DNA from 4 places in the Paenarthrobacter nitroguajacolicus genome. Region 1 is predicted to be linked to each of the others. Evidence: riboswitches for the same ligand, from Rfam matches in the RefSeq annotation. Region 1 holds a riboswitch; each other region holds the start of a gene.

Region 1 (7,423 bases):
AACGCAGTAGAAGATCGAGTTGTGGACCTTGTACGTCGGTTCCTGGTGGGTGGTGGGGTGCGTGTCCTCGAAGCAGCCGCCCTGGTCAACAGCGATGTCCACCAGAACCGAGCCGGGCTTCATGCGGGCAACCAGTTCGTTGGTGACCAGCTTGGGAGCCTTGGCGCCCGGGATCAGGACGGAGCCGATCACCAGATCTGCGTCGATAACTGACTTCTCGATCTCGTAGGCGTTGGAGGCAACGGTCTTCAGGCGGCCCTGGTAGAGGGCGTCCAGTTCGCGCAGCCGGTTGATGTTGATGTCCATGATGGTGACATCAGCACCGAGGCCCAGCGCCATGGCGGCAGCGTTGGTTCCCGCAACGCCTGCGCCAAGGACAACAACCTTTGCCGGGCGCACGCCCGGTACCCCGCCGAGGAGGACGCCCTTGCCGCCGGCCGGAGCCATCAGCGAGGAAGCGCCAACCACGACGGACAGGCGGCCTGCGACCTCGGACATTGGGGCGAGCAGCGGAAGGTTGCGGCCTTCCTGAACGGTTTCGTAAGCGATGGCCGTGACGCCGGAGTTGATGAGCTCGGCGGTGAGCTCGGGCTCTGCGGCGAGGTGGAGGTAGGTGAAGAGGATGAGGCCCTTGCGGAAGCGGTGGTACTCGGCCGCGATGGGTTCCTTGACCTTCATGACCATGTCCGCGCGGGCCCAGACGTCATCTGCTTCGTTGACGATTTCGGCGCCGGCGATCGAGTATTCCTCGTCGGTGATGCCCGAGCCGAGGCCTGCGCCGCGTTCAACCAGAACGGTGTGTCCGTGGGTGCGGAACTCGTGGACACCGGCTGCCGTGATGGCTACGCGGAACTCGTTGTTCTTGATTTCTTTGGGGACACCGATGATCATGTGTGGGCTCCATCGTTAGCGGCCTCTTCGGCCGAAAAATGTGTTGCGGGCTGTGATTCCAGAATAGATCCGGCTGTGAGGCAGGCGACATGGACCCGGGGCCGCCCTCATGCGGAAAGTCCGGAAATCCAGGGATCTTTTGCCAGCCAGCTCGACATTTGTCGAGCACTGGAGCGTCAAGTGTCGCCTGCTGTTGGTACGCTTTACAGATGCTGCAGGACGTGGAACAGATCGTTGAACGCGTTGCCTTGAAGCTGGGCCGCGGACTGTCCCTGGAAGATCTCGACGGCGTTCTTCTCGCCTATAGCTCCAACCAGTCCCACGCCGACCGCGTTCGCGTGAACTTCCTCCTCAGCAAGCGGGTCCCCGGCGACGTCAGCGCCTGGCAACTCGCTCATGGCATCGCCACGGCGGTGCGACCCGTCGTCGTTCCTGCCAACGACGAACTCGGCATGCTGGGCCGCGTCTGCGTGCCACTTTTGGTCCGCGGTTTCCGTGTGGGGTACTTGTGGGTGCAGCTGGACCTTGAAGAGCAGAGTGCGACGGCGATACTCGCCGAACTGCCCGGCGTGCGGGACGAGCTGGACCTGTTGGCGGGCTTGCTCCTTGATTCCAATACGGCCGAATCGGAGTTCCGGCGAAGGCGTGAACAGGAGTTTCTGTCAGCCTGCGGGGGCGAATCGAACGCTGTGGCCGCCGTCGCGGGTTGGAAGGAAATCCAGGGGCGCGGTCCGTGGCAGTTGGTCACCATACTCGACCCGGATGGTGCGAGGTCCGACGTCGATCCTATTGCCGCTACCCTGACGCATCGATCAGCGGCGCTGCAGTCCACTATCGGCGTCAACGCCGCCTTGTTCAGCGCCGGAACGGAGACGCATTCGGTGGTCCTGTTCCGCGAGTCGGGCGGCCGGGCAGACCATGCCCAGGTGCTGGTGCATTATCAACTGGAGCTTGCGAAGCGCGCTGGCCGCAAGGTGGACAGGGTGATCCTGGGCATCAGTGAACCCTTCCAAGTCATCCGGCAGCTATCGGACGCTTACCGTCAATCGAAGGTTGCTGCGCAGGCGGCCGCCGTGGACCTCCCGCTAGGTGAGCTCGTGGACAGCCGGACCGTTGGTGTCTATCAACTTTTCGATCGTCTGGTGGCACCCGGAGGCTGGGATGACACAGGATCGGTGCATTTTCAGGCCCTTGAGGACCAGGACAAAAACGGCGAACTCCTGCCTGTCCTGGAACTGCTCTATGACAATGACGGCTCGGTGCAGGACGTCGCCGCCAAACTTCACCTCCACCGGAGCAGCATCTACAACCGGCTCGGCCGGATCCGCCAACTCATCGGTGCTGATCCGTTGAGTGGCGCGATCCGGCTCGAGTTACATGCGGCCTTGAAGGCGCGGCGCTGGGCCGGGCGGCCGCGGATCTGAGCCTACGAGCGCCGCAAACGCTGGCAGCTCCAACGTCCCATCCGGCGACGGAAAGCGGCAGTCCTGCTGCTGCTGCAGTACCGGCTATGCCACCCCGCGTGAGTGGAGGTACGGGGCAGGCGGGTGCTCAACCGAGGACCTTCTGGGCTGCGTCCAGGATGTCTTGAAGCGCAGATTCGCTGGGCTGGGGAGCCGAGGCGGCCTGCGGCTTGCTCGGCCGGGGCTTGGACGTCGGGGTTGCAGTTTCCGTTGGTGTGGGCGTCGGCGTCGGCGTTGGTGTGACCGTCGGGGTCGGTGAGGTTGTGGGCGTCGGAGTCGTGGGCGGTGTGGTGACCGTGTCCGACGGCACCTCGCTCGGCGCGGGAGCTGGCTGGGTGGGGGCTGGGCTTGTCACCCCAGGGACGGCCGGGACTGAGGAGGGGACAGCCGATGGAACCCAAACCGGGTTGGCAAGGGACACCTTCGGGGTCGGAGCCGGCGACGACGACCCGGCCGTGGGTGCCTCGGCTAATGTCGCGGGCTGGCCGGCTTCCGAGGACGCTGTGGCAAGTGACGAGGCTGATGGCGACGACGCTGATGGTGCGGAAGCCGTGGAATACGAGGCACTGGGTGCAGGGGCTGCGGAGCCCGAATTCCTGTCGGCACCGCTGGCTTCATGCGCAGGAGTTTCCTGACCGAAGAACGGAAGCTCAAGGGCTTGCCCGAGCGTCCCGGCCGTCAGTACTAGTCCAAGCGCGCCCGCAACCACGGCCATGCGCTGGCTCATGTGCTTCACCGACGCTGCTTTCCGAAGGGCGGCGTGGGGTTCGCGGCCGAAGGAAGAGGTGGACCCCACGCTGGACCTGGCCCCGGAGGGTGCCGCAGCGGGTGCGGCAGCCTGCCGGCGAACATCCTTGCGGCTTGCCAGTGCTGCCGACGCCGTTGCCGCGGCAGCAAGCTGCGCCTGAGACTTACCCCGAGGTGACTCGGTTTGCAGGGACTCGGTGCGGGGCGAGTCGTTGCTCGGTGACTCGGCGGCTTCGGGGGTGCTCGTGGATGCTTCGCGGGAAGGCACTACCGGAATGGCCGTCGTGGCAGGTTCCGGCGTTGAAGCCTGCACCACTGGAATTGCTGCGGTTGCGGGCTCCTGGGCGCTCAGCTCCTGAGGATCCGGCTCCACACCAGCAGGAGGCGCAATGGCAGGGGGCGCACTTGCCGGGGCCACAATGGGGATCGCCGCGGTAGGGGGTCCCGGTGTGGTCGACCTCCGAGCCGCTGGCTGAACAGTAGGTATCGCGGCAGTCATGGGTTCCGCCTGCTCGGACGGTTCGGGCGACGGCTGTGGGGCCGAGGCCTCAGGCGCAATCACGGCAAGGGCTGCACGCTCCCGCTCGGCTGCACGAATTTCCGCACGAGTGGCAGGCGCCGCCGTGGTGGGCATGGCCGCGGTGGCGGGTTCCGGCGTCGTGCCTGTGATAACCGTGCCTGTAACAGCAGCTTCAGTGTTAGTCGCGCCAGTGTCATCTGGGTTTCCGGTGGGGAATCCGCTGGCTTGGGCCCGACGGCGTCCGGTTGGCTTGGTGCGCTCGCCTTCAGTGTGGGCGCGGCGCGGCTGATCCATGGTTGGGGACATGGTGGTTGCCTCTCAACGCCTTCGAGGTTAGCTGTCGGGTTCGGACGAGGCCGTCCGGCCGCCTAAGCGGCTTCACCCCGAGGACTTGGATACCAAGCCCGGGAACTGTGGGTCCCCCGCCTCTGCCGCGGGTCTGGCGGATCCCGGATTGCGGCAGAGCTCGGCGTCAATCCGGAAGCGGCCCAGCGGACATACGGGTCGCTCTACGACGGTACATGAGCCGGAAAGTAAAGTCACATTAATGTAACGGGCGGTAGGGCCTGCCCAACCGAGGGGTTTCTATGACTTAGGCTTCGGTGCCGGTGAGGGAGTCGGCAACTCATGCTGGATCCTCTGGATCGAGCGAGATATCCATGGCCTAACACTAGCTTCGCGGTGCACCGGCAGGTAGACATTGTCTATGGACCTGCCTGTGATGCCACCCGTCTCGCCCATGCTCGCCAAATCCGTTCCGACCATCCCGGATGTTGGGCACTACGAACCCAAGTGGGACGGATTCCGGACCATCGTCTTCAAGGATGGCGACGAGATCATCCTGGGCAGCCGCAACGAGAAGCCAATGACCCGCTACTTCCCCGAAGTGGTGGAGGCTCTCAGGAAGAACCTGCCGGACAAATGCGTGATCGACGGCGAGATCGTGCTGATCGAGGGCAAGAGGCTCGAATTCGAGGTACTCCAGCAAAGGATCCATCCCGCCGACAGCCGCGTGAGGATGCTCGCCGAGAAGACTCCGGCTTCCATGATTGCGTTCGACATCCTGGCGCTGGGCGACGAGAACCTCATGGACAAGCCGTTCTCCGAGCGCCGCGCCATCTTGGAGCGTGCGCTCGCCAAGGCCGAGCCGCCTGTCTATGTGACCCCCGCAGTGACGGATCTCGAGCGGGCGCAGGAATGGTTCGTGCAATTGGAAGGCGCGGGACTGGACGGGGTGCTGTCCAAGCCGTTGACCGGGGCCTATCAACCCAACAAGCGCGTGATGTTCAAAACCAAACACGAGCGCACGGCGGATTGTGTGGTGGCCGGATTCCGCTGGCACAAGACCGCGAAGGTTGTTGGCTCGATGCTGCTCGGCCTTCACGATGACACTGGCCGCCTGCATCACGTGGGAGTGGTGGCATCGTTCCCCATGGCCCGGAGGGAGGCCCTGGTGGCCGAGCTTGAGCCGTATCAAGTCGAACTCAGCGAGCATCCCTGGGGTGAGTGGGCCAACCAGGACGAAGCTGCCGGGGGTTCACGCATGCCCGGCGCGCAAAGCCGGTGGAGCGGGGGCAAGGATTTCTCGTTCGTGCCCCTGCGCCCCGAACTCGTGATCGAAGTGAAGTACGACTACATGGAAGGCGATAGGTTCCGGCACACCACGCAGTTCCGTAGGTGGCGGCCGGACAGGACCCCCGAGAGCTGCACGTACTCGCAACTGGAGGAGCCCGCTGAATACGATCTCGGGGAGATCCTGCAGCTGCCGAACAGCTAGGACGTTGCCAACCCGCTGCTATGTCGCTGGGTACCAACGGAGCCGCGGGTTGGCGACTGTGTTACTCCTCGTGGCCTTGATCGCTGCTCATGCTGCCCTCGGCCGGCGGGGTTTCTCCGGGAGGGACTCCGCCGCCCGGCTCCAGGCCAGTGACGTTGCCGTCGAGGGGATCGGGGTTGGCGGATGCGGCGGGGTCCTCGTCCTCATCCTGGCGCATGTCGGGATCCTCGTGGATGCTGTCGGCATCGGACGTAGTGTCGTACGGTCCCGTAGCGCCGGTGGCGCCGAAGCCCTGGGTTTCCTCATTCGAGTCTTTGTCGGTCACGATCAGCCCTTTCGTAAGCAAACTTACTAATGTGCATGCTCCGCCAGCCTAACCGGGACCGGCTAACCCAACAAGATGAGCCAACAAACCGAGCCCGCAACCCAACCCAACAAGGGACCCCAACTCAGGGGCCGGCGTCGTGCCTCAGTGCTCAACGGTGGGCCGTCGTGGCGGTGACAAAGCTCCGGATGGCATCCGCCACAGCCTTGGGGCGCATGTGCTGCGCCACGTGCCCGACCCCCGGAATCTCCACCAAACGCCCCTGCGCGACTGCCCTTGATAGCCGCAGCGCCCAGTCCGGTCCTGCCACATGGTCGCGGCTGCCCCGCAGAATCAGCACTGGCACGTGGACGCCGGCGAGCCGTTTCTCCGTGGGGTAGCTCATCATGACCGGCAATTCGGTGAGGTACCAGCGCGGGCCGCAACGGATGTAGTCGGAGATGACTATCAAGTTGGACGTGGGGCTTTCGCGGAGTACTCCGTCGAGGGACAGGGCAAGCGACTGCCGCCACACATTCTTGTGCCGTGAATCGACCACCGGCCCCATCAGCACCAACTGCCGGACCTGCTCCGGGGCATGCAAGGCCGCTTCTATGGCGAATTGGGCGCCCATCGAGTGGCCCACCAGCACATAGGAATCGATGCCGCAGCTTTTGAGTGCCTCGGCAATGAAAGCGCCGTAATCCTCCACGGACAGCTGGCGGCCGGGCTTGGGTGTGCCGCCAAAACCGGGCAGGTCCAACGAATAGGTAGGCGCGTTCGAGGCCAGGACTCCATGCAAGCGCGCCAGGTACCGATGCGACACGCCAATGCCGTGAATCAAGATGTATGCCGGCTCATTCCGGGGCTCTGCGCCCTGTTCCGGCAGAGGCGTGCCCTCGGTCCAGAGAATCCGTCCGGTCAGGCCCATCACGTCGACGTCGGCGGACAGGAGTGTTGCCGCTTTGGAGCGCGCCTTGCCCAGCGCGTTCACTGGTTCTCCAAGCGCTGCAGGAACACGGGAGCCCCTGGCCCGCTCACTTCGTGGGCTCCGATGGGCCGACCGGAGACGGCTAACAGCAGGGCCAGGGCGGAGCCTTCAACAACCGGACCGTTGCCATGGCGGAATGACGTGTCAGTTGCTACCAAGCGCCAGCCCTCAGCGATTTCCTTACCGCCACCCATTTTGGTGGCGGTCTTCACTTGGTAGCTAAGGGCGGTGGCCACGTGCTCGGCGGGGTAGTCGCGGTGGATCCCCAAAGGGCGCCGGATATCCTCTCCGTGGACGAACGCCTCAACCAGCCGGGTAGCCAAGCTTGCCGGCGGGCCCGAGGTCCGCGAAAGCACCGCGCGCAGCCCGTTCAACGTCTGCGCAGGTTCTCGTGTCTTTTCGCGCTCCACACCTACGGCGTTATCACGGTCAAAGTCCATTCGGGAGGCAATCAGCCGGCGGATGAAGTTCAACCTCGTCGTCTTGGCGCTGTCGATTACATGAGCAAGGACGTCGTGCACGTTCCAACCGGCACACAACGACGGCGTCTGCCATTGTGCTGCCGGAAGCGGATCCAAATCCTGCAACAGGGCACGGCGTTCATGGTGCACCACGGGCCAGACGGTGGAAGGTTTGCTTGAAGCCATACCGCTATTGAACAGCATGCTGGCGACTCGGGGCGGCTAGCCGTGGGAATCGGTGGATTCGTCAGCTCCTGCGCTCGCCTCGG
Region 2 (7,423 bases), 1.1 Mb from region 1:
CCTGCAAAGCCTTCCGGGCTCCTCAGACTCGTCGCGTTTTCCACAGCTTGCAGGGGCTTGGTGGGGCCCATGCTCGGGCGCATCGCAGCTGCCCACCCGGCTCTGGGCATCACCGTACTGGCTGAGGATCCGCGGGAGGCGGTGCAAAGAATTGCCTCTGGCGAGGCCGAACTCGCGGTGGTACATAACTGGAATTCGGTACCCTTGGTGATCCCGGAGAACCTGGTGCATGAAGACCTCTGCATCGACCAAGCCGACGTCCTCGTCAACAGCACCCACGCGCTGGCGGCGAGCACCGCCGTCGAGCCTGAAGACCTTCTGGACGAGACGTGGATCAGCACCCCGGCGGGAGCCATCTGCAACGAAGCACTCCTGCAGATCTTCGCTGGACTGGGCAAGGTCCCCAACATCCGTATTTACGACCCCGACTTCTCCACCCACATCGCCATGGTGGAACAAGGTGTGGCCGTGGCACTCGTACCGAGGCTCGGAAGACCTCCCCTTCCTGACGGAGTCGCGGCCATCCCGGTGATCCGTCCGGTCCAACAACGGTCCGTTGGTGTTGTCTACCGCAAAACGATGACAGCCAGTCCCAACATTCGACTTGCCGTGAACATGCTGCGCGATATAGCGGCTGAGCTACCGCTGCCGCGAAGCTGACCAGGAGCGATCAACGTCACACAGGGGAACATTCGACGCCAGGAAGTGTGTTAGCTTAGGCTAACCTTACCTACCAGCGCCGCCCGGAGCGCGCGACCGTCGAAACTCTTGAAGGGGCCCACCTGTGGAAGCCATCCTCTTTCCCACGGACATGAACCACCACCACACATATGGCTTGGTCAGTTACATCATGATCGACGACGGCCTTTATCCGAGCGCGCACAACCGCCGGGATCCGTACGCGCTTCCTGCGTTCGATGTCCGTGGTCAATGGGTCTACCCCAGCCGCTACAACGAATACCTGGCTCCGCAGTTGCCGGTGTACATGTTCGACGGCGAATTCCTCATTGCAACCGGGCATGGCGAAGAAGCGGCAGGCCTGCCGGTGTTCGAGATCCGCTGCATGTGCATGCCGCAGCTGGCTTAGGGGCGCGGCACCTTGAAGTGCGTCAGCCTGGCGTCCTGGCCGTCGAGCTCAGCCCATGACTTTTCTGTTTCCATTACCGTCAACGCACTCGTTGGGTAACGGTTAGCAGCATCCATGTAAGCGTCGTGGTCCGAATCGCGGGAAGCCAGGTGCATGGCAAGATCCTGAACGCCGGGCATATGCGAGATGACCATCAACGTGGTCACGGTATCGGGTACGTGGTTGATCACCGTCAACATACGGTTGGCTGAGGCGGAGTACAAGCCATCCTCGAGTTTGGGCGTTGGCGCCTTGTCCCCCAACTCATCGCACACCCAAGTGCAGGTCTGACGAGTCCTCAACGCTGACGAACACAGGATGAAGTCGGGCACTACACCATGCTTGAGCAACCACTTCCCCGCCAACGGGGCCTCCCGATGCCCACGCTCCTCCAAGGGGCGCTCATGATCAGGCACTCCCATGGGCCAATCAGCCTTGGCATGCCGCATGATCACCAGGCGCTTGATGTGATGGTCACTCATAACCCAACCCTATCTGCCACAGAGCCCAGCGGCTTCCTGCGGGCCGCCGTCACCAACTTTTGAATTCGCGGCACCCTGGACACGCCGTGCGGGGGGCGTGTCCAGGGTATTTGGCGGCCAATGTGGGTGGTAGAGGCACACGGTTTCCTCGAGATTAAAAGCCGAAAGGCGGCATATCCCTATAGCGCCGTTGTCGCGCGAAGAATGAGCGCAGGCGCAGAGGGATGATGCCGCCTTTCGGCGTTGTGCTACTTAGATCGAGTATTCAGGTGCTGCCCAAACGATAACTTCGGGGTGCTCGTAGAAACGGTAGCCCTGGCCGCGGACCGTGCGGACCGTGTTCGCGAGGCGGCCAAGCTTGGAACGGAGGCGGCGGATGTGCACGTCGATGGTGCGCTCGTTGGGCACCTCTTCGGCGTTGCGCCATAGGCCCTCAAGGAGTTCGTCACGGCCCACGGTGCGGGTGCCGTTCTCGACCAGGTAGTTGAGGAGCTCGAATTCCTTGAATGTCAGGTTCAGCGATTCGCCATCGAGGTGCACTTCGCGGCGGGCGAGGTCGATCAGGACGCCGGACGGACGGGCTTCCTGCTGGGGCGCCGGGCGGGCGGCTTCGGTGCGCTGGCGGGCGGCGACCGTGGGGTCGCCGAAGGTGGAACGCACGACGTCGAGTGCGGACCCGGGTGCCCCGGCGGGGGCAACTGCGACGGCGGCATAGCTCTCGGCGCCGGTCACGAGGGACTGAGCGTAAGCCCGGATTTCCTGGGCAAGCTTGGCAATGGAGGTACCGGCGGCAGCTGCGGTTTCTTCGTCAATGCCCATGTAGAGGACGAATCCGCGGGCCACATTGTCGTTGGCAACGGGGCGGAGCTTGTCCGACTGCGCAATCACCGGGGTGGGCGCAGTCATCGGCGCCGGCTCTGCTGTGGGGACAGCGCGCAGCTGGCCGTAAGAGTTGGGGTTGTAGCCCTGCGGCACGTATCCGGGAGCCTGCTGCCCTGCCCCTTGCGGAGCGGGAGAGTAGCCGGGGCGGTTGCCGAAGCCGGGGCGAAGCCCTGCGTTTGACGCGGCCTTGTTGGCGTTACGGACGGAGATGTGGACGTATCCAGATGCAACTGACATGGAGTGCTTACCTCAAAAGTGAATAGCCGTCATCGCGGCTTCGAATGCTGGTTGTCCCCGCAATGAGTTTGGGGATGGGCGCCCAACGCTGGGCTAGGGGGCGAATGCCTGAAACTTTTTTGGGGTGGAAAGTTAGGCTTGCATTCGACAACAGCGGTCATCATGGCCAGCGGGTGCGCTGGGCCAGGTTGCTGCGGCTGCAGGTGCTGTTGAGTTCTTGTTCACATTGGAAGTGTGCAACGTAACAAAGGCAACACGCAAGTAACAAAGCGCCGAACCGTCCACATTTTGAGACACAGAGGTCTATTGTGTCGCAAATCACAATTCAGTAGGGTCGGTAAATGAACGCCATTTCATTCGGTGTAGTCGGGAAATATTTGCCATCTACTGAATATTCTTCGGCATATCGGGGATGATGTGCATGTCCGTTTCCACTAACCCTCTATCGACGGAATCTCACGATCTGAAACACTTGTTGTCCAATCGGAGCTGATCGTCACAAGCAATTTTCAGCAGAAAATCTGCTACAAGCCGTAGAACGCGGCTGAACCCGGGCCGCCGGAAACCTTGGGCGCGGAAGCGTGTCCGCCAGCCCCCTCCTCGCTAGTCTGATCTCACAGCGTCTTCACAGGATGGGCAAAGCGTTGGCAAACAAGCAGAACGGAGAGTTATCCCATGGCCTCCTCGCACTCCATGACCAACAACCTTCCCGAGCTCTCCCATCCGGACGGCTCCCCCATCCGTGCCCTGGTGGTGGATGACGAACCCAGCCTCGCTGAGCTGATGAGCATGGGCCTGCGCATGGCAGGCTGGTCTGTTGCGATCGCCGGCGATGGTCCGGAAGCAGTAAAGCTAGCCAAGGACTTCCGCCCTGACGTACTGGTCCTGGATGTCATGCTTCCCGGATTCGACGGCGTGGAGGTCCTCAACCGCATCCGCACCTTCGCCCCGGAGGTTCCCGCCCTGTTCCTCACCGCCAAGGACGCCGTGCAAGACCGCATTGTCGGACTCGCGGCAGGCGGGGACGACTACGTCACTAAACCCTTCAGCATGGAAGAAGTCCTCCTGCGCCTCCACCGCCTGGTCCAGCGCTCGGGCGTAGCTGCCATGGACACCGCCGAGCTGGTGGTCGGCGACCTCACGCTCAACGTAGATACCCGGGAAGTAACCCGCGCCGGCCAGGATATTCCGCTCACCGCCACCCAGTTCGAGCTACTGCGCTACCTCATGGAGAACCCCAAACGAGTTGTCAGCAAAGCCCAGATCCTGGACCGTGTGTGGGATTACGACTTCGGCGGCCAGGCCAACATCGTGGAGCTCTACATCTCTTATCTGCGCAAGAAGATCGAAGCCGACCATCCCCCGATGATCCATACCATCCGGGGTGCCGGCTACGTCATCAAGCCTGCGGACTAGCCCTTGGGCACCCTCTCGCGAATGGCCAGGAAGTCCGGAGTGTCGGCCGGACAGACTCAGCTCAGTTGGCTCAATCCCTCCACCTGGCACCTGCGTACACGCTTGGTCCTGGTGGCCATGGCACTATTGATCGCCATTTGCGCTGCTGTGGGGGTGGTCAGCTACGCGTCCATGGACATGGTCTTCAACAGGCAGCTCGACAGGCAGTTGGAGCAGGCGTCCAGCCGCGCGAATGACTTCGGCAGGCCGCCGTCGAACTTTCCGTCATCCCCCGGCAGGCCGGATCCTTTGGAGGCGCGCGGGCAGGCGGCAGGCACGCTCAACGCGAGGATCGACGGCTCCACCGTGCGAAGCTCGGGTTTGATCGACGCCCAAGGTCACCGCGTCTCGCTCTCAGCAGACGATGAGCAGGTCCTGGTGTCGCTTCCCACGGACAACCAACCCGTGGACCGATCGCTGTCCAACGGCGATTACCGGCTTGTGGCAGTCGAAACCACTTATGGCGACGTGATTGTGACGGGCCTGCCGCTGGAGGACAAGCAGAGCGCAGAAGCCTCGCTGGTGTGGACCATGGTGCTGGTCTCGCTGGCTGGGCTGGTGGTGATCGGGCTCGTGGGAACGGTCATCATCCGCCGGACCATGCGTCCTCTTGAGCAGCTCTCCGAGGTGGCCACGAAGGTTTCGCGCCTGCCTCTCGACGCCGGCGAGGTGGCACTTGCGGTGCGCGTACCGCCGTCGGCATCCCACCCCGGAACGGAAGTGGGCAGCGTCGGCTATGCCTTGAACCAGATGCTGAACAACGTTTCGAGCGCGCTGGAAGCACGGCAGGAAAGCGAAACCAAGGTGCGCCAGTTCGTGGCCGATGCCTCGCACGAACTGCGGACTCCCCTGACCGCCATCCGGGGCTACACCGAGCTACTAAGGATGACGGAGAACTTCACCGAGGATGGCCGGAAGTCGCTGGCGCGTGTCCAAAGCCAGTCCGAACGCATGACCACCTTGGTGGAGGACCTTCTTCTACTGGCGCGGTTGGACGAGGGACAGCCTGTCAAAGTTGAGGACGTGGACCTGACACAGCTCGTGATCGAAACGGTCAGTGACGAGAAAGTCATGGCGTCGGATCACATCTGGCAGCTCCAGCTCCCTGATGAGCCCATCACTGTGCGCGGCGATGCCACCCAACTTCATCAGGTGCTGGGCAATTTGTTGTCCAATGCCCGCAAACACACGGATCCAGGTACTACCGTGGTCACAGGCGTCATGCTCTCCGCCGATGGCAGTGCCGTGGTGACAGTGACGGATAACGGCCCCGGAATTCCGAAAGACTTCCAAGGCAGGATCTTCTCCCGGTTTGCCCGCGCTGATGCCGCAAGATCGGGCTCTGAGGGCACCTCCGGACTCGGCTTGTCCATTGTGGAGGCCATCGTTTCAGCGCATGGCGGTAGCGTGGAAGTGACCTCGCGGCCGGGTCGCACGGAATTCACCCTCCGACTCCCTACCGTGAACACCGAAGGCCTATAACGAATCGGGCAAGGCGACTCACCGGCGTCGTGATCTCTGTTACCTAAATGTGACTTCTGTGGAATCCTCCTGTACCGTCGAAAGGGTGGGTCGTCCCTAGCAGGCCCACATCCGGGATGCGCCGAGCTCTGCCACTTCCCGGAGTCCGTTCTTTCTCCGAGGCAGAGACGGGGGACCCAGAGTCTCCGGGCCCAGGCCTTTTTGGCCGGCCCTTGGGGTGAAGCCGCAGCATGATGCGCGGCCGGATGACCTCATCCGAACCCGACAGCTAACTCCGCAGGCGCTGAGAGGTAATCACATGTCTGAATTTAACGATCAGACGCGCCCTTCCGCGCGTCGCCGCGACGAACACAACGCACCGCACACCAAGTCGCAGTCTGTCCTCAAGAACGCAGCCCGCCAGGGTAAGTCCGGCCACCGCATGTCCGTCGTAGCCGGTGTCGTGGCAGCTGCACTGGGCGTTGCATCGCTCGGAACCGCCGCAAACGCCGCACTGACCCTCCCCGAGGCCAGCCGCGTAGCCGGAACCCAGTCCAGTGCGCAGGTCAACACGAACAAGTCGGCCGAGATCTCCGCTTCCCTGGATGCTGCCGCCGAAAAGGGCGCAGCCGACAGGGCCGCCGCGGAAAAGGCAGCTGCTGACAAGGCTGCCGCCGAGAAGGCTGCCGCTGACCAGGCCGCAGCCGCGCAGGCCGCCGCCGAAAAGGCTGCCGCAGACCAAGCTGCCGCCCAAGCCGCCGCTGAGAAGGCTGCTGCTGACGCTGCTGCCAAGCAAGCCGCCGACGCCGCTGCTGCCGCCGCCGCCGCGGAAGCCGCAGCTGCTGCTGCCGCCCCCAAGGCCGTGGACGACCCCGCTGCTGCCAAGGCGTACGCACTGAGCATGCTTGGCAACTACGGCTGGGGCCCGGGCGAAATGACTGCCCTGAACACGCTGTGGGAGAAGGAATCGAACTGGAAGACCACGGCGATGAACGCTTCCAGCGGCGCCTACGGCATCGTCCAGTCCCTGCCTGCTTCCAAGATGGCTACCGTTGGTCCTGACTGGGAAACCAACTACCAGACCCAAATCAAGTGGGGCCTGAACTACATCAAGGAGCGCTACGGATCCCCGTCCGCCGCTCTGGGCTTCCACTTGGCCAACAACTGGTACTAAGCCAGACTGCTTGATTGCCGCGCCCGTTGCCGCCGTTCGCACCAGTACCCACTGGAGCGGATGGCGGGAACGGGCGCGGCTTTGCCGTTTCACAGGTGCGTGGCCGTAGAACGCTATGCCTCCGGTTCGGCCTTCACCGCTCCCCGCACGGCTGCGACGGACGCGGCGACATCCCCGGCGTCCGTAGTCCAATTGCTCACCGAAATCCGTAAGATCTCGCGGCCACGCCACGACGAACCGGACATCCAGACCGCGCCTTCGGCCATGAGCCGCTGGGTGATCCGGTGCGTACGGTCATCGCTTCCGAAACACACCGAGACCTGCGTGAACACGACGTCGTTGAGCACCTCCACGCCAGGGATCGAGGACAGTCCTTCAGCCAAAGCACGGGCATTTGCTGCCAGGCGCTCAACCATGGAAATCACGCCGTCCCGGCCCAGCTGCCTGAGTGCAGCCCAGACCGGGATGCCCCGGGCGCGGCGGGACATCTCCGGAACTTTCTCGAAAGGATCCCCAGGCCCGGCATCAGTGGCAATGAGGTAACTCGTGTGAACGCTGAAGGCACGCCTCAGGGCTTCCGGGCGTGCCACTATTGCCAAGCCACAG
Region 3 (7,423 bases), 1.4 Mb from region 1:
GGCAACGGTTGCGTTGACTGCCGGAGCTGCGTTGGCGGTAACCGCGGTTGCCTCGTTGTTTTCGACCTTGGCTTCAACCTTGGCCGGAGCTTCCTCGACCACCACGGGAGCCGGGGCTTCCACCGTTGTGACCACGGGGCGCTCGTAGGAGATGGCCACAGTGGAGTCCGCGGCGATGGTGGCCTGGACTACCGACTGCACGTCAAGAGTGGACGTGGACGTCGATTCGCGATCCACGTTGGTATCGGCAGCGTTGGCTGCGATGCCACTGGTCAGGACCAGGCCTGAAGCTGCGGCAATAACTGCTGCCTGGCGGCCAACGCCACCGGCGTTGTTGCTGACGGCCTTGGCGATGACGGCAAGCGAGCTGGTCTTGGGGGCCTCAGCGCGGTGCCGTGCAACCTTGTTTGCACTGGTCATGATTTTCTCTTTTCGTATCCGCATGCAGTTGGGGTGCACGCGGGTAGTGGGTTGGCCAGCATGTGGGGAATGCCGGCCGACCCCGAACCGGATTTTTCTAGCGGAGGGTGTAGAACGAGGAGGTGCCGGTGGACGCTACGGAGTGCAGCAGCGTTCCCTGGCCGGGGTTCAAAGCGCTGATCATCATGCCGTTGCCGACGTAGATGCCTACGTGGGCTCCGCCGTTCTGCATGACGAGGTCGCCGGGAGCAGGAGTGCTGGTGGGCGTCATGGCCGTCCAGGCGTTGACGCGGGGGATGCTGATTCCGGCCTGTGCGTAGACCCACTGGGTGAAGCCGGAGCAATCCCAACCGTTGGGTGTGGTTCCGCCCCAAACGTAGGGAGAGCCGATGCCGGTGTAGGCAATGGCGGCGAGACCGGAGGCAGCTGCACTGGAGGCCGAATCCTTGGCCTCGGAAGACTTTGCTGTAACTGCTTCCGCTGTTTCTTCGCTGGTGGCCGCTGCGCGCTCGGCAACCTGCGCTGCGCGCTGTACCTTGGGGGCTTCCAGGGTGGCCACGGTGGGGCTCTCGAAGGAAACGGTGGCTGTCGGTTCTGCGGTAATCACCGCGGTAGCAACCAGCTGTTGGGTGCTGGAGGCCTCCGACTTGGAAACGTCGGTGTCTGTTGCTTGTGCCGGCAAGCCGACGGTGAGGACGAGGCCTGAGGCTGCTGCAAGGACGGCGGCCTGACGGCCCACGGTTCCTGCGTTGGAGGAAACAGCCTTGGAAAGAGTGTTCAACGGGTTCGTGCGAACCGTTTGGGCGCGATGGCGCGCAGGGGTAGTGCGTGATGACACGTAGGTAGCCTCTCCCAATGCCTGCGAGGTGAGCTGTCGGATTCGGATGGGAGTCATCCGGCCGCGCTGCTTCCAAGGAAGCTTTTGCGACTTAACCCCAAGGCCTTCTTTCGAAGGCCAGAAGTGGTTCCCCCGCCCCTGCCAGACGATTTATGCGAACGGACCTTGAGAGGTGGCAGAGCTAGGCAATCCACTCAAGTGCACCGGCCCCCTAAAAAGCCGATGCGCTCTGTACGCTACAACACTTGAAAGCGAATGTCACATTCAGGTCACGGGGCGTCCCGCTAATGCGAGAGGCAACCATCAACTGGCTTAGAGCCAGCCCATGGGGTCTACAACTTCACCGTTGACCTGGACCTCGAAGTGGAGGTGGCAGCCGGTGGAAGCGCCCGTGGTGCCGCTCAGGGCGACGGTGTCGCCGCGGTTTACGGTCTGGCCTACCTGGACGGTGAAGGACGACAGGTGGTTGTACGTGGTCTCGAGGCCATTGCCGTGGTCAACGACCACGCGGTTGCCTCCGCCGTACTCGTGCCATCCGGCGAACGTAACCTTGCCGGTGGCCGCTGCGTGCACAGCCGTGCCGCACTGGGCAACGAAGTCCTGGCCACGGTGGAAGTCACCTGCGCCACCCGTGAGGGGGCTGATGCGGTAACCAAAAGGGGATGCCGTGGTGAGCGTGTCCAGGGGGCTGGCCATGCTGCCAACGGACGAGGCCCGCTGGATGCTCTCAGTCGACTGGGCGCTGAGCAGCTGCTTCAGCTTCCCATCGGGGTCGGCAGAAGTGGCGACGGCGGCGCGGCTGAAGTCGATCTTGGCTGACGCGGCGGCGGAAACCTCGGGCTGGCTGCCAGTGGGGGCGGCGACGGCGAGGGCAGACTCAGTCTGGCCTGATTCCGAAGTGGCCATGACGGGACTCGTGGCCGGCAGACCGACAGTCAGGGCAAGTCCGGTGGCGGCAAGCGCAACACCGGCCTTCTGCCCGACGCCGCTGGCAGCGGCGAAGTCGGCAACCTGGCGCAGCGGGCTCTTACGGCGGCGCACCTGACGCTCGGTGTCGCGAGGCCGGATCTCCGTTACGACGGTGGCTGGCCGCAGCTCAGCAGCGGGGCCGGACGCGCGGCGGCGACCCCTGACGTTCTGCGATGTCAAACTCTGTTCCTCTCTCAAAAGCCTGCGAAGTTAGCTGTCGGATTCGGGTCAGAGAGTACAAAGACCCGGTCCGCACGAGGCGCTCACGGCACACAGGTATCCCAAGAGGGACTTGCATACGTGGGCACTTCTGCTGCGGACTTCACCCCAAGGCTGCTTCTTTAGACAGCCGCTTGTGGTTCCCCCGCCTCTGCCAGTGGTGGGTGGCACACCTGATCCGCTGGCAGAGCTCGGCTCCGGATCAGGTAACGCTTTGGTATCAGCGCTAGTAGATAACTATAGGGGATTAAGGCTCTTGGTAATAAATTCGTTATCAACAGGAGCGGGGCAAGCGAAGGAGGCCCTTATCATCAATTTCGAAAAACCGCAGGTCACACGCGCGCCGAACGCACAAAAGTGAGGTTTGACACTGTGCTGGCCCGGTGCCGGTCAGCTGAGGGAGACGAAGACGTGCGCAGCAACTTCAGGAGGTAGCTCCAAGGCGCCCTCGATACCCGGGACGCGGACCGAGATGTACTCACCGACGCGCTCCAGCGACACTGTTGCGCCTGGACGGATTCCGCCCTCATCCAACTGGGTGAGAAGTTCCGGCTCGACTTGGATGGGCTCCGCAAGGCGGCTGACCACAACGCGGGAATCAGTGGCGTAGCCGTCCATGGCCTGCAGCAGATTGACATCCAGCCGGGGGAAGGGCTGGCTGGCGAGGCCACCAAGCGCCTCAAGCCCCGGGATGGGGTTGCCATAGGGAGACTCTGTGGGATGCTCCAGGAGCTCGTAAAGCCGGCGCTCCACGCGCTCACTCATGACATGCTCCCAGCGACACGCTTCATCGTGTACATAGGCCCAGTCCAAGCCAATAACGTCGGCCAACAGGCGCTCCGCAAGGCGGTGCTTGCGCATGACCTCTGTGGCGCGTTTCCGGCCCACTTCAGTGAGCTCCAGGTGGCGGTCGTTGGACACAATCACCAGGCCGTCGCGCTCCATGCGTCCGATGGTCTGGGAAACAGTGGGTCCGGAGTGGCGCAATCGCTCGGCAATGCGGGCCCGGAGTGCCACTATGTTTTCTTCTTCAAGCTCCAAAATGGTCCGAAGATACATCTCAGTGGTATCGATCAGATCCGTCATCCAGCTCAGCTCTCCTCGAACGCAGTTCCTTGCGTAATCTCCACCGTACCGCGTCCCCAGCAAGGGCGGACGGTGTGCACCGCCGCCCCATGAACGCCAACCACCAGCCTAGCTTATTTGGAATTACTCTGGATAATTCCGGTCGCATCCGATTCGTTTGCATTCCACGTGGCGGACTATGACGGCTGCAGGTTCCTGCGCCCGGGCCGTGTCAGGCAGAATTGGGGTGTCGAAGGGGCAGTTGATGCCCCATGCCACCTCCCATCTCTAGCCGACACCCATTGGAGCCCTACGTGAGCGACAACAGCATCACCATTCCCGCCGACCTGCTGCCCAAGGATGGACGCTTCGGCGCTGGACCGTCCAAGGTTCGCCCGGAACAGATCGAAGCGTTGTCTGCCGCGTCGACCACCATCCTCGGCACCTCCCACCGTCAGGCTCCGGTCAAGAACCTTGTGGGTTCGGTCCGCGAAGGACTCAGCCAGTTCTTCCGCGCACCTGAAGGCTACGAGGTTGTCCTCGGCGTTGGCGGCTCCACGGCGTTCTGGGACGTGGCTGCGTTTGGCCTGGTCGAGAAGAAGGCCCAGCACCTCTCATTCGGCGAGTTCGGCTCAAAGTTCGCTGCAGCTACCAACAAGGCACCGTTCCTTGACGCTTCGTCCATCATCAAGGCTGAACCCGGCACCCGCCCCGTGGCAGCGGCCGAAGCCGGCGTGGACGTCTACGCTTGGCCCCAGAATGAAACGTCAACCGGCGTGGCCGCTCCCGTAAAGCGCGTGCAGGGTGCCGACGAAGGCTCGCTGGTCCTCGTGGACGCCACCTCAGCGGCCGGCGGACTGGACGTTGACGTCGCCGAGTCGGACGTCTACTACTTCGCCCCGCAAAAGAACTTCGCCTCCGACGGTGGCCTCTGGCTGGGCCTCTTCTCCCCCGCCGCCCTGGAACGTGCGGCACGGGTCAAGGCCAGCGGCCGCTGGATCCCGGACTTCCTGGACCTGCAGACCGCCATTGACAACTCCAAGCTGAACCAGACCTACAACACGCCTTCGCTCTCCACCTTGGTGACCTTGGACGCGCAGGTGCAGTGGCTCAACAGCAACGGTGGCTTGGACTTTGCCAGCAAGCGCACGGCAGACTCCGCCAACCGTATTTATTCCTGGGCGGAGGCCTCGGAGTACGCAACGCCCTTCGTCACCAACGCCGAAGACCGCTCCAATGTCATCGCCACCATTGACTTCGATGACTCCATTGACGCCGCAGCCATTGCCAAGGTCCTGCGCGCAAACGGCGTCGTGGACACCGAGCCGTACCGTAAGCTCGGCCGCAACCAGCTGCGCATTGCCACGTTTGTGGCCATTGAGCCGGACGACATTTCCGCGCTGCTCGCGAGCATCGATTACGTCGTGGGCGAGCTGAAGAAGTAGCACCACGGGCCTCGGTCGGCGTCGTGCGGGTAGCTCCCGGGCGGCGCCGCCGCCGTTTAAGGCGCGTTACGCGCCCTGCCGGCCTGCGCCGTCGTCGTCCGCCTCCGGACGGGAAAGCAGCGACTCCACCCGAAAGTGCTTCAGTCCGCGGGCCCGGCGGTCGAAGCGGAGCCGCAGCTGTTTCGCGCAGATAATCCACAGCAAACCCACGACGGCGGTGCTGACGCCGGCAACCGCTGCAACGCCGACCGCCCATCGAGGGCCACCGACGTTGGCCACCAAGCCCACCAACGGTGCACCGATGGGAGTGCCGCCCATGAAAATGGCCATATAGAGGGACATGACCCGCCCTCGCATGACAGCCTCGGTGGTGGATTGCACGTAGCCGTTGGCGCTGGTGATCAAGGTCAGGGCGAACAGGCCACAGGGAACCAAAGCGAGCCCGAAGAGCACAGCGTTGGGTGCCAGGGCGGCCAAGGCGCTGGCAACGCCGAATCCGCCGGCCGCCCCGAAGATCAACCTGAGACGCGGCCTTCCGCGTCGGGCAGCCAGCAGTGCACCGGTCACCGACCCGATGGCCATGACCGAGTTCAACGCTCCGAACGCGCCGGCGTCCATGCCGAACTGGGTCCCCACCATCGCGGCGATGAACAGGGGGAAGTTGAGTCCGAAAGTGCCCACAATGAAGATGGCCACCAGGACCACTTGGATGTCCGGCCTGTTCCGGACGTAGCGCAAACCCTCCCGGATGCGCCCCTTGCCCGCCGCTGCCCGGGGCTGGATGCGGAGGGATGACGCAGGAATGAGTTTGAGCGCCCACAGCATGGCCACGAAGGACACGGTGTTGATGAGGAACACCCAGCCGGGGCCCACCACCACCGTCAGCACGCCCGAGACAGCTGGGCCGATCATCCGGGCCACGTTGAAGGAGGCGCTGTTGAGGGCCACCGCGTTGGGCAGGTAATCGTCGGTGACGAGTTCGGAGACGAAAGTTTGTCGGACCGGAGCGTCCAGGGCGGTCACGATTCCCAGGAGCAAGGCAAAGAGGTAGACATGCCAAAGTTCGGCGATGCCCAGCAGTACCAGCACGCCCAACCCCGTGCTGAGGAGGGCCATGGCCACCAGGGTGAGGAGAAGGAGCTTCCGCCGGCTGTAGCGGTCGGCCAACAGTCCCGCCCACGGAGCAAGGAAAAGCTGGGGACCGAGTTGGAGCGCCAGAGTAATGCCCATGGCACCGGCGTCGTGAGCGGTCAGGTGGTCAAAGACCAACCAGTCTTGCGCCGTGCGTTGCATCCACGTGCCGATGTTGGAGATCAGCGCACCGAAGAACCAGATGCGGTAGTTGAGGATTCCGAGTGACCTAAAGGTGGACATCAGCGTCCGCCTTCACTGTGGTCACCCCGGGTTTCCGCAACGCCTATTCAGCCCCGGCTTCGTCGTCGTCATCATCCTCATCGGAGTCAGCGTCCTCGGAGTCAGCGTCATCGGAGTCAGCGTCAGCCGGTTCGGTGGCCTCGTCTTCGGCCGCTTGCACGGACTCCTCCGAAACTTCCTCAACTGTCTCTGCGACCAGCGGCGTCTCATCCTCGGGGCGGACGCGCTTGGCCCACGGCACCCATTCGGGAGCCAGGATGGAGTCCTCGGAGGGCAGCAAACCGAGCTCGCTCACGGTCACGATCTTGGAGCGCGAGTTACGGGTCACCACGGCATACCACTGCCAGCCGCCGTACCCGGCGAGCCGGGATTCGAACAGGTGGGTCACCACGCGGTCGCCCTCCGACTTCGCACCAAGGTGCGCCCCGACTTCGCCCGGGTTGGCTATGCCTTCAACTGCCTCACGTGCGGTATCGACGGCGGCAGCCAGGAACGCGTCCGGCTTACCGGTGCGCCACACGGGCAAACCGGCGCGGGACTTGGCCGCGACGGGCTTCCGCGCGGGGGCGTCCCCGTTTCCAGGAGCCTGGGCAGCGCCAGGGCCGACCTTGGTGTCCTGTGCGGATTCCGATGTCATGGCCGGTCCTAGGCTTCCAGCTCGTCGGCAACCTTGCGCAGCGCCATGCTGATTGCCTTGGCCTTGTTGCCGTCGGGGTACTTGCCTGAAGACAAGGAGCCGGAGAGGTTGTCCAGAACGGTGACCAGGTCCTGCACCATAGGTGCAAGGTCCCTGGCGTTCATGCGCTTGGCCTTGGCAATGGACGGTGTCTTCTCCAGGACACGGAGTCCCAGGGCTTGTGCTCCGCGGCGGCCGTCAGCCACACCGAACTCCACGCGGGTTCCGGCTTTGAGCTCCGTTACGCCCGCGGGCAGGGACGTCTTGGGCAGGAATACTTCCTGGCCGTCTTCAGCCGCGAGGAATCCGAACCCTTTTTCCTTGTCATACCACTTGACCTTGCCGGTAGGCACGTAATCAACCTTCTTCGTTCTTGCTTTTGGGAGACACGTCGGGCACTCACCGCATCCACAGGGA
Region 4 (7,423 bases), 700 kb from region 1:
CTATCCATGGCCGAAAAAGTTCGGTAGTGTTCGAGTCACCGAATGGCCGGCAAACGTGTTTCACAGCACACACTCCGGCCATTTATTTGCGGCCGCTTGGGGAACTCGGACGCGATCCCACGCGATGCCGTAAGGTACACACGTCAAGGAGGAACCAAGCAGTGTCACTCACGCCTGATTCCGCCACGGAACGCACCACCACCGTGGTCATCGGAGCCGGCCTGTCCGGTTTGGCAGTTGCCAGCGAGCTCAGTCGCTTCGGCGTGGGCTCCATCGTCGTAGACGGGTTCGGTGCACTGTCCACCACAGGTCCTTCTGTCCACACAGGCATGCTTCAACGCACCGAGGTGGCCGATCCTGCAGCCATGCAAGAACGCAACGAGATCCTCCGACATCTGCGGAACTACGCCGCCAACCACCAACTGGACGTTCGCAACACCACCCGCGCCGTCCGCCTTGATTTCCTGGGTTCGGACCCCTCCCGGCAAATCGGATATGGGCTGGCCGCCAGCATGACCACAGCGGGCCTCAGAACGGGACTCCATGTATCCGGCCCCCTCGAATCCACTCCACGCCAGTGGGCAGTCCACACAGCCAACGGTGTCCTCCTGGCGGACCACGTAGTAGTCACGCGCTGTGCCCAAAGCCAGTTGCGGCGCATGCTCGCCGAACTTGGGATAGCCGTTGGCCAGAACTTCGCGGCCGCCATGCGGGCGGTAGGGATGCACCTGGTGGGCGTTGGGGACCTCATCACGCCGTCTCCTAAGGAAGTGCTGCGGCAAGCCAAGGCAGTGGGCCAAGCCATCTCCTCAAAAGTTGCCCTGCCCGCAGGTCCGGGCATCGCCCTCGCCTAGGGGCACTACGCCTAGGGGCCCGCACGGGCCCCGCCGCCCACGCGGCTATAGACCCGCCGTCGAACGTTCCCCGCTGAACGTTCTTCCCCGCTGAACATTAACAAACAGAACTTAACGCCAAAGGCCGGCACCTCCAAAGACAATAGTCTTTGAAGGCACCGGCCTTTGAACTGAAGCGTGAGGCTTTATGCGCCAGCGCGTACGTAGGTCAGGGGACCCGTTGCGGTCAACCAGCTGATCGGGTGGATGCCCGTCTGGTTGCCGTTGATGCCACCGCTGATTGCCTGGCCGTTGCCGATGTAGATAGCAACGTGGCCGGACTGGACGATCATGTCACCGGGCTGGGGATCGCTAACGACCTTGCCGTAGTTCATGAACTGCATGGGACCGAGGTCGCCTACCGGGATGCCAGCGGAGCCGAGAGCCTTCTCGACCATGGCGGTGCAGTCCTGGAAGACGCCGATCTGTGCGTAAGCCGAGGCAACCATGGCTGCGTTGACGCCGCCAACGGCGGGGGCAGCAGCTACAGGAGCAGGGGCAGCCGGTGCGGCAGCCACAGGAGCAGCAACCGCAGCCTGGGCGGCGACGGGAGCTGTTGCAGCAGCAGTGGTGACGGCTGCCTTCTGGACCACAGGGGCCTCAACAACGGGAGCCGGCTTTTCGATGACCGGAGCTGCTACGGAAGCAACGGCCGGACGCTCGAAGTTGACGGTAGCCGTCGCCAGGGCGGTAACAACCTTGGTGGGTGCCTCGGAAACGGTCTCAGCGACCGTTGCGGGGCTGGAGTCGCGCTGAACCGGAGCCTCAGCTGCGTGAGCAGCAATGGAGCCGGTCAAAACGAGGCCCGAGGCTGCTGCGATAACAGCTGCCTGGCGGCCAGCGCCGGAAGCGTTGCTGGCTACTGCCTTCGAGATGGAGATGAACGGATTAGGACGTACGCTGTCCGCCTTACGACGGCCGCGAAGAATGCGTGAAGACATGAAAGAGCCTCTCCCGATGCCTGCGAGGTTAGCTGTCGGATTCGGATGGGAGTCACCCGGCCACTATCCCCCGCTGTTCAGCGGAAGCTTCGTGACTTCACCCCAAGGCACGCTCGAAAGCGGCCTAAATTGGGTTCCCCGTCTCTGCCGTAGGTTTGTCTGCGAACGGATTCCGGACTGCGGCAGAGCTAGGCAATCAGGCCGGAAGTGCCCGCTACGTGGAACAGGCACAGGTACTACCGTACGCGATGATTCCTCCGAAGTCACATTTAAGTAACGGGAAGTGGGCTTCTGGCGTGTCGCAGTGTCCGTTTCGAGATATTCGCAGGTACGTAGAAAACCGCGTTATTCCGCGGAAGTATCGCCATCAGGGCTGTTCGAAGCGGCGAGTTTCTTCCGTGCGGTAACAGCAAGGTAAATAACGAGACCCACAGCAACAACAGCCAGCCCGACAATGCTCCAAGGGAAGGGTTGGGAGGCGTCAGCGGCAGGCTCGCTGCTGCCCGTTCCCGGCGCTGCGGTACCCGCCGTCGGTACTTCGGCTGACGGCGCCGACACCGACGGCGAGACACCAACCGGGCCACTCGCCGTCGTCGCGGTTCCCGCGGCGGCCGTGAACGCGAAGGTGCCCTCAATGGGGTGGGAATCCGAGCTGACTACACGCCAAACCACGGTGTATTCACCAGCTGGAGCGCCCTCGCGAAGCTTTTGGACAGCCTGGCTGTCAATGATTTCGACCGGACCGTCCGCCCAGTTCTCACCGCCGGACGTCACGGTGACGCCGGAACCAATCGCGAGCGGGCGGTTGTTGAACGTGATGGAGACCGACGCCGGGACTTCCGCCACGCTGGCACCGTTGGCTGGCGCGGTTGACTCGGCGACGTCGTGCGCGGACGCCGGAGCCGCGGAAAACAGCAAAGCGGACGCGAAAGCAAGGGCAGCGACGACGGCGGCCAGAAGCGGGCGGATGGTACGCATGGGGCGGTTTCTCCTAGTGTTGGCTTCCTTACAGACTAGGCGAATGGTTCAAAGGGCCCACACCGGACAACATAGGATTTGAGAGCAAACTCCCCTCGATCCCCGGAGACCTTCATGCTCAAACAAGGTTCTGCAATCGACCGCTACTTCAAAATCTCCGAACGTGGATCCACGTATTCGCGGGAAATCCGTGGCGGCTTCGCGACCTTCTTCGCCATGAGCTACATCGTGGTGCTGAACCCGCTGATCCTCTCCGGACCCGACTCGAGTGGCGCGTCGCTGGGCTTCACGGCCGTGGCAGCCACCACGGCGTTCGTTGCCGGCATCTTGACCATCCTCATGGGCGCGTGGGCCAAACATCCGTTTGCCGTGGCCACAGGCTTGGGCGTCAACGCCTTCGTGGCAGTCACTGTGGCTTCCCATCCCGGATTGACTTGGCCGGACATGATGGGGCTCGTGGTGCTGTCCGGCATCACCATGCTCATCCTGGTGCTGACCGGTTTCCGAACAGCCGTGTTCAAGGCGGTTCCGGAGGCCCTGAAGACGGCAATTGTTGTGGGCATCGGCCTCTTCATCGCACTCATTGGCCTGGTCAACGCCGGTTTCGTCCGCCGCATCCCTGATGCTGCCGGCACCACCGTTCCGTTGGGCCTGGGCGTGGACGGAAAGCTCATGGGCTGGCCGACACTCGTTTTCGCAGTGGGCTTGATCCTGACCATCGCCTTGGTGGTCCGAAAGGTCCGCGGCGCCATCCTGATCGGCATCGTGGTCTCCACTGCGCTGGCCGCCATCCTCGAATTCACGCTGCACATCGGCCCAAGCTTTGACGGAACCAACGTCAACCCCCGCGGCTGGTCCCTGGTGGCCCCCACGCTCACCGAATGGGGCGCCCCGGATCTGTCCCTCATCGGCAAGGCCAACCCTTTCGGTGCTTTTGAACACCTCGGCTTCATCGCGGCGGCTTTGCTGGCCTTCGTGATCCTCCTGAGCATCTTCTTCGACGCCATGGGAACCATGGTTGGGCTGGCCAACGAGGCCGGAACCGTGGACAAAGACGGCAACATCCCCAACGTTGACCGCGTCCTTCAGGTTGATGCCCTCGGCGCAATCGTGGGCGGCGGAGCTTCCGTTTCCTCCAACCAGATCTTCGTCGAGTCCGGCGCCGGCATTGGAGAAGGCGCCCGAACCGGTCTCGCCTCGATCGTCACCGGCGTCCTCTTCCTTGTGGCCATGTTCTTCACGCCGCTCATCAACCTGGTGCCGTTCGAGGCCGTGGCTCCCGCACTGGTGGTCGTGGGCTTCATGATGGTCTCCCAGGTGGGCAAGATCGATTGGCAGGACTGGGGCGTCGGAATTCCCGCGTTCCTGACCATCGCCCTCATGCCGTTCACCTATTCAATTGCCAACGGCCTCGGCGCCGGCTTCATCTCCTACGTCCTGATCCGCACGTTCCAGGGCCGCGCCCGCGAAGTCCACCCCTTGATGTGGGCTGTGGCAGCCGCGTTCCTGCTGTTCTTCGGCATCGGAACTGTGGAGGAGTTGCTGGGCGTCAAGTAGGTCCTCGCCGAGATGGCATTTGATGACGGTGTTTGGCGCGAACATTGGCATCAAATGCCATCTCGCGGCGTCTACGGGGAGCGTGAGTCCGGGGTTTCAGACACCCCCGTGACGGAATGGCTGGTTTTGGGGTCCCATGTCCGGTGTGCTTGAAGCATGGAAACCAGCCCCTTCACCGTAGATGTCGCGCCTGCCCCCTGGACGGGTCGTTTTGATGGCGATGGCGATGAGCACCGGCGGTGGTGGCAAGCAGTAGCACCCCACGAGACGTCTGCCTCCGAAGCAGCCTCGCGTCCCGCCGTCGTGCTTGGTTTCTGCAGCGACGCCGGCGTCCTCCGAAACCAGGGGCGCGTTGGCGCTGCTGCCGCTCCCGCCGCCATCCGCTCTGCGTTGGGGCCGCTGGCGTTCCACCTTGATCGTGACGTTTTCGACGCCGGTGATGTGGTTGTGGAGGACGACTCACTGGAGGCGGGCCAAGAGCGCGCCGGACGCGCCATCTCGGGACTGCTCGACGCCGGCAATCTCACCGTGGTGCTGGGCGGGGGCCACGAGACCGCCTTCGCCAGCTACTTGGGCGTGGCTGGTTCCGCAGCAGTTCGCGGCAAGCGACTGGGTGTCCTGAACCTGGACGCCCACTTTGACCTGCGGGATGAAGCGACGCCGAGCTCAGGGACGCCCTTCCTGCAGATGGCCCACGCGGAAGCCGCCGCGGGGCGTGAACTTCAGTACGCCGTCGTCGGCATCTCGGAGCCCAACAACACGCGGACGCTCTTCAACACGGCCCGGCGCTTGGGCGTGAAGTACCTGCTTGATGAACAGTGCACTCCGGAAGCAGCCGCAGTCTTTGTTGCCGACTTCCTGGCCGGCGTGGACATGTTGTACCTGACCATCGATCTGGACGTGATGCCGGCGTCGGTGGCACCCGGGGTGAGCGCGCCCGCCGCATACGGTGTGCCGCTGCCGGTGATCAGTGCGATTTGCAGGCAAGTTGCTGCCAGCGGAAAGCTGCTGCACCTGGACGTGGCAGAGCTGAATCCCGAGTTCGACATTGATTCCCGGACCGCGAAGGTTGCCGCGCGGCTGATCAACACGCTCCTGGCGTAGACGGGCGCTTGGCGTAGGCGGACATTTGGAAGGCCCTGTTCATGGACACGTTCCTCCACATAGCCTGTGTGGAGGAAAGGACAGCGATGCGCACACCTCTTGTGCAGGAGAAGTGGGCTTGGGTTGCAGGGCTGGCCGCGGTGGCCCTTGGATTGGCCGCGCACATGCTGGCTGGCGGCAGCATTCCCGCCGTTCCAGTCCTTCTGGGCTTCGCCGCACTGTCCTGCCTGGCGGCCCAACTCGTTGCCCGCTGGGTGCACGGACCATTGCTGTTGCTGCTGCTCTCCGGCCTTGCCCAGCAGTTGCTGCACCTGGGTTTTGACGCCTTTGGCGGGTACTTTCCCGGTAACGGGTTCCTGGACCACTTGCACGGCGGCCCGGTCTTGGGAGACGCGCCGGCAGGGGCAGCAGCCAGTGGTGGCTCCGTTCACCTCCTGCTCTACACGCACACGGCCGCGGCCATCCTCACACTCTTGGTCGCAGCCGGAACCACGAAGCTGGCAGGGATGCGTGCCAAGCGTCGCGTTGGCACGGATCCCGCGCTTATCCGTGGATCCCACCCTTGAACGTATCGCTCAACGAACAAGCCGCTGATTCGCAGGGGCGCAGGGGTGCAGGGGCGCAGGGGCGCAGATCAGCCGTCATTGGAGGCAACGCGGCGCAACCTTCCCGTAGCCCGGCGACACCACCCAGTAGCTCAGAGACACCCTGCGTAGCCCTGAGAAAGCCTGGGAAATGAACTTTGATCCCGCCGCATCCCGGCGCCTAGTGTCGTTTGCACGTGGTGTACCCGAGAGGCCAGGGAGCTGCCTGCAAAGCAGCGCACGCGGGTTCGAATCCCGCCACCACGTCTTGGGGGCGCAAACCTCCCGCGAGGTGGCATTTAATGCCAATGTTTCCCTCAAACATTGGCATTAAATGCCACCTCGCGGGAGCATGAAGTGAGGCGCAGGGACTTCGCCGGGCCGCAACGCACGGCCTCTCCTTTGCGCAGCGGAGGCGCACGGAAATGTCACCCAGGGTGGAGCCGGCGGACGGATTCCTGACCGACTACTACGAGCACGTTTCAGAGGACGATGTCCGCTATTACACCCCCGAAACGCTGCTGGAACGTGCCCGCTACCACCGAACTTTGGCCGAACGGCGCGAACCGGGGCAAGCCGTAATCGGGGTCCTGAACGAGTCCGATGCCAGCGTTGTTGCGATCGTCGCCGATGACATGCCCTATCTTCTCCCCTCCGTCACCGCGGAGATCGCCAGGGACACCGCTTCCATCCGGCTCCTGGTCCATCCAACCTTCAGCGTCGAGCGCGACCCCGTCACGCACCGCCTGACCGAAATCCACAGGGCACCGCACCGCACGGCACTGCCCACCGGCGTCGAACCTTCCAATACCGGCTCCCCCGCCGGGCCGACCACCCAACAACATCACGACGGCGGACTGCTCACCGAGGCGTGGATGGCGATCGAGATCCCACGGCTCCCGGATGAGGCGGCGGAGGAGCTCCTTGTCAGGCGGCTACGGGGAGTCCTGCGGGATGTTCGGTCCGCGGCAGAGGACACCGAAGCAATCCACCAGGAACTCGCAAGGCTCGTCAGGGCATTGGGCGAACTTGCAGGATCAGACCCCGAAGCCAAGGAAGCCCAGGAGCTGCTGGCGTGGCTGGGTGAGGGGAACTTTGTATTCCTCGGGTACCGCGGGCAGCATGGGCTTGGCTTGCTGCGGGAACCACTGGAGGAGCCCCGTGGAGGTGAGCCGGAGGCGCGGACCCACCTCCTCACGCTCACCAAGTCCACGCAGCGCTCGACGGTCTTGCGCCAGGCGTACCTCGACGAAATAAGCATCGCCACGAACGGGATAGAAACGACCGGCACAGAAACGGGCCGCGAGCATACGTTTGTGGGTCTCTTCTCCCCCAGCTCCACGTCCCACTCAGCCCTGGCGATTCC

What was found. A riboswitch is a leader RNA that binds a small molecule or an ion and turns the genes downstream of it on or off. The one in region 1 is predicted to bind cyclic di-AMP.
Region 2: linked by a shared signal. The riboswitch ahead of KCX59_RS04190 (hypothetical protein) and the one ahead of KCX59_RS20680 (hypothetical protein) in region 1 are both predicted to bind cyclic di-AMP.
Region 3: linked by a shared signal. The riboswitch ahead of KCX59_RS05695 (M23 family metallopeptidase) and the one ahead of KCX59_RS20680 (hypothetical protein) in region 1 are both predicted to bind cyclic di-AMP.
Region 4: linked by a shared signal. The riboswitch ahead of KCX59_RS02140 (NlpC/P60 family protein) and the one ahead of KCX59_RS20680 (hypothetical protein) in region 1 are both predicted to bind cyclic di-AMP.

Annotation. Positions count from the first base shown of each region.
Region 1 covers NZ_CP073234.1:4,388,987-4,396,409, reverse strand. The annotation lists gene ald (alanine dehydrogenase) at 1-891, opposite strand, end outside; gene KCX59_RS20685 (PucR family transcriptional regulator) at 1,101-2,315, shown strand; gene KCX59_RS20680 (hypothetical protein) at 2,443-3,927, opposite strand; cyclic di-AMP (ydaO/yuaA leader) riboswitch at 3,930-4,076, opposite strand; gene KCX59_RS20675 (ATP-dependent DNA ligase) at 4,328-5,398, shown strand; gene KCX59_RS20670 (DUF6480 family protein) at 5,460-5,723, opposite strand; gene KCX59_RS20665 (alpha/beta fold hydrolase) at 5,875-6,633, opposite strand; gene KCX59_RS20660 (maleylpyruvate isomerase family mycothiol-dependent enzyme) at 6,693-7,358, opposite strand; gene KCX59_RS20655 (helix-turn-helix domain-containing protein) at 7,377-7,423, opposite strand, start outside.
Region 2 covers NZ_CP073234.1:830,221-837,643, reverse strand. The annotation lists gene KCX59_RS04220 (LysR family transcriptional regulator) at 1-660, shown strand, start outside; gene KCX59_RS04215 (hypothetical protein) at 785-1,087, shown strand; gene KCX59_RS04210 (SixA phosphatase family protein) at 1,084-1,608, opposite strand; gene KCX59_RS04205 (winged helix-turn-helix domain-containing protein) at 1,861-2,727, opposite strand; gene KCX59_RS04200 (response regulator transcription factor) at 3,403-4,143, shown strand; gene KCX59_RS04195 (sensor histidine kinase) at 4,165-5,664, shown strand; cyclic di-AMP (ydaO/yuaA leader) riboswitch at 5,798-5,959, shown strand; gene KCX59_RS04190 (hypothetical protein) at 5,963-6,817, shown strand; gene KCX59_RS04185 (pyridoxal phosphate-dependent decarboxylase family protein) at 6,931-7,423, opposite strand, start outside.
Region 3 covers NZ_CP073234.1:1,119,010-1,126,432, reverse strand. The annotation lists gene KCX59_RS05705 (NlpC/P60 family protein) at 1-420, opposite strand, end outside; gene KCX59_RS05700 (C40 family peptidase) at 518-1,258, opposite strand; cyclic di-AMP (ydaO/yuaA leader) riboswitch at 1,263-1,425, opposite strand; gene KCX59_RS05695 (M23 family metallopeptidase) at 1,571-2,407, opposite strand; cyclic di-AMP (ydaO/yuaA leader) riboswitch at 2,412-2,626, opposite strand; gene KCX59_RS05690 (metal-dependent transcriptional regulator) at 2,837-3,532, opposite strand; gene serC (phosphoserine transaminase) at 3,826-4,956, shown strand; gene KCX59_RS05680 (MFS transporter) at 5,023-6,330, opposite strand; gene KCX59_RS05675 (DUF3027 domain-containing protein) at 6,374-6,967, opposite strand; gene KCX59_RS05670 (cold-shock protein) at 6,976-7,359, opposite strand.
Region 4 covers NZ_CP073234.1:400,573-407,995, reverse strand. The annotation lists gene KCX59_RS02145 (FAD-binding protein) at 162-854, shown strand; gene KCX59_RS02140 (NlpC/P60 family protein) at 1,040-1,834, opposite strand; cyclic di-AMP (ydaO/yuaA leader) riboswitch at 1,838-2,005, opposite strand; gene KCX59_RS02135 (copper resistance CopC family protein) at 2,180-2,812, opposite strand; gene KCX59_RS02130 (NCS2 family permease) at 2,927-4,369, shown strand; gene hutG (formimidoylglutamase) at 4,526-5,473, shown strand; gene KCX59_RS02120 (hypothetical protein) at 5,560-6,039, shown strand; tRNA gene KCX59_RS02115 (tRNA-Cys) at 6,254-6,324, shown strand; gene KCX59_RS02110 (NAD-glutamate dehydrogenase) at 6,483-7,423, shown strand, end outside.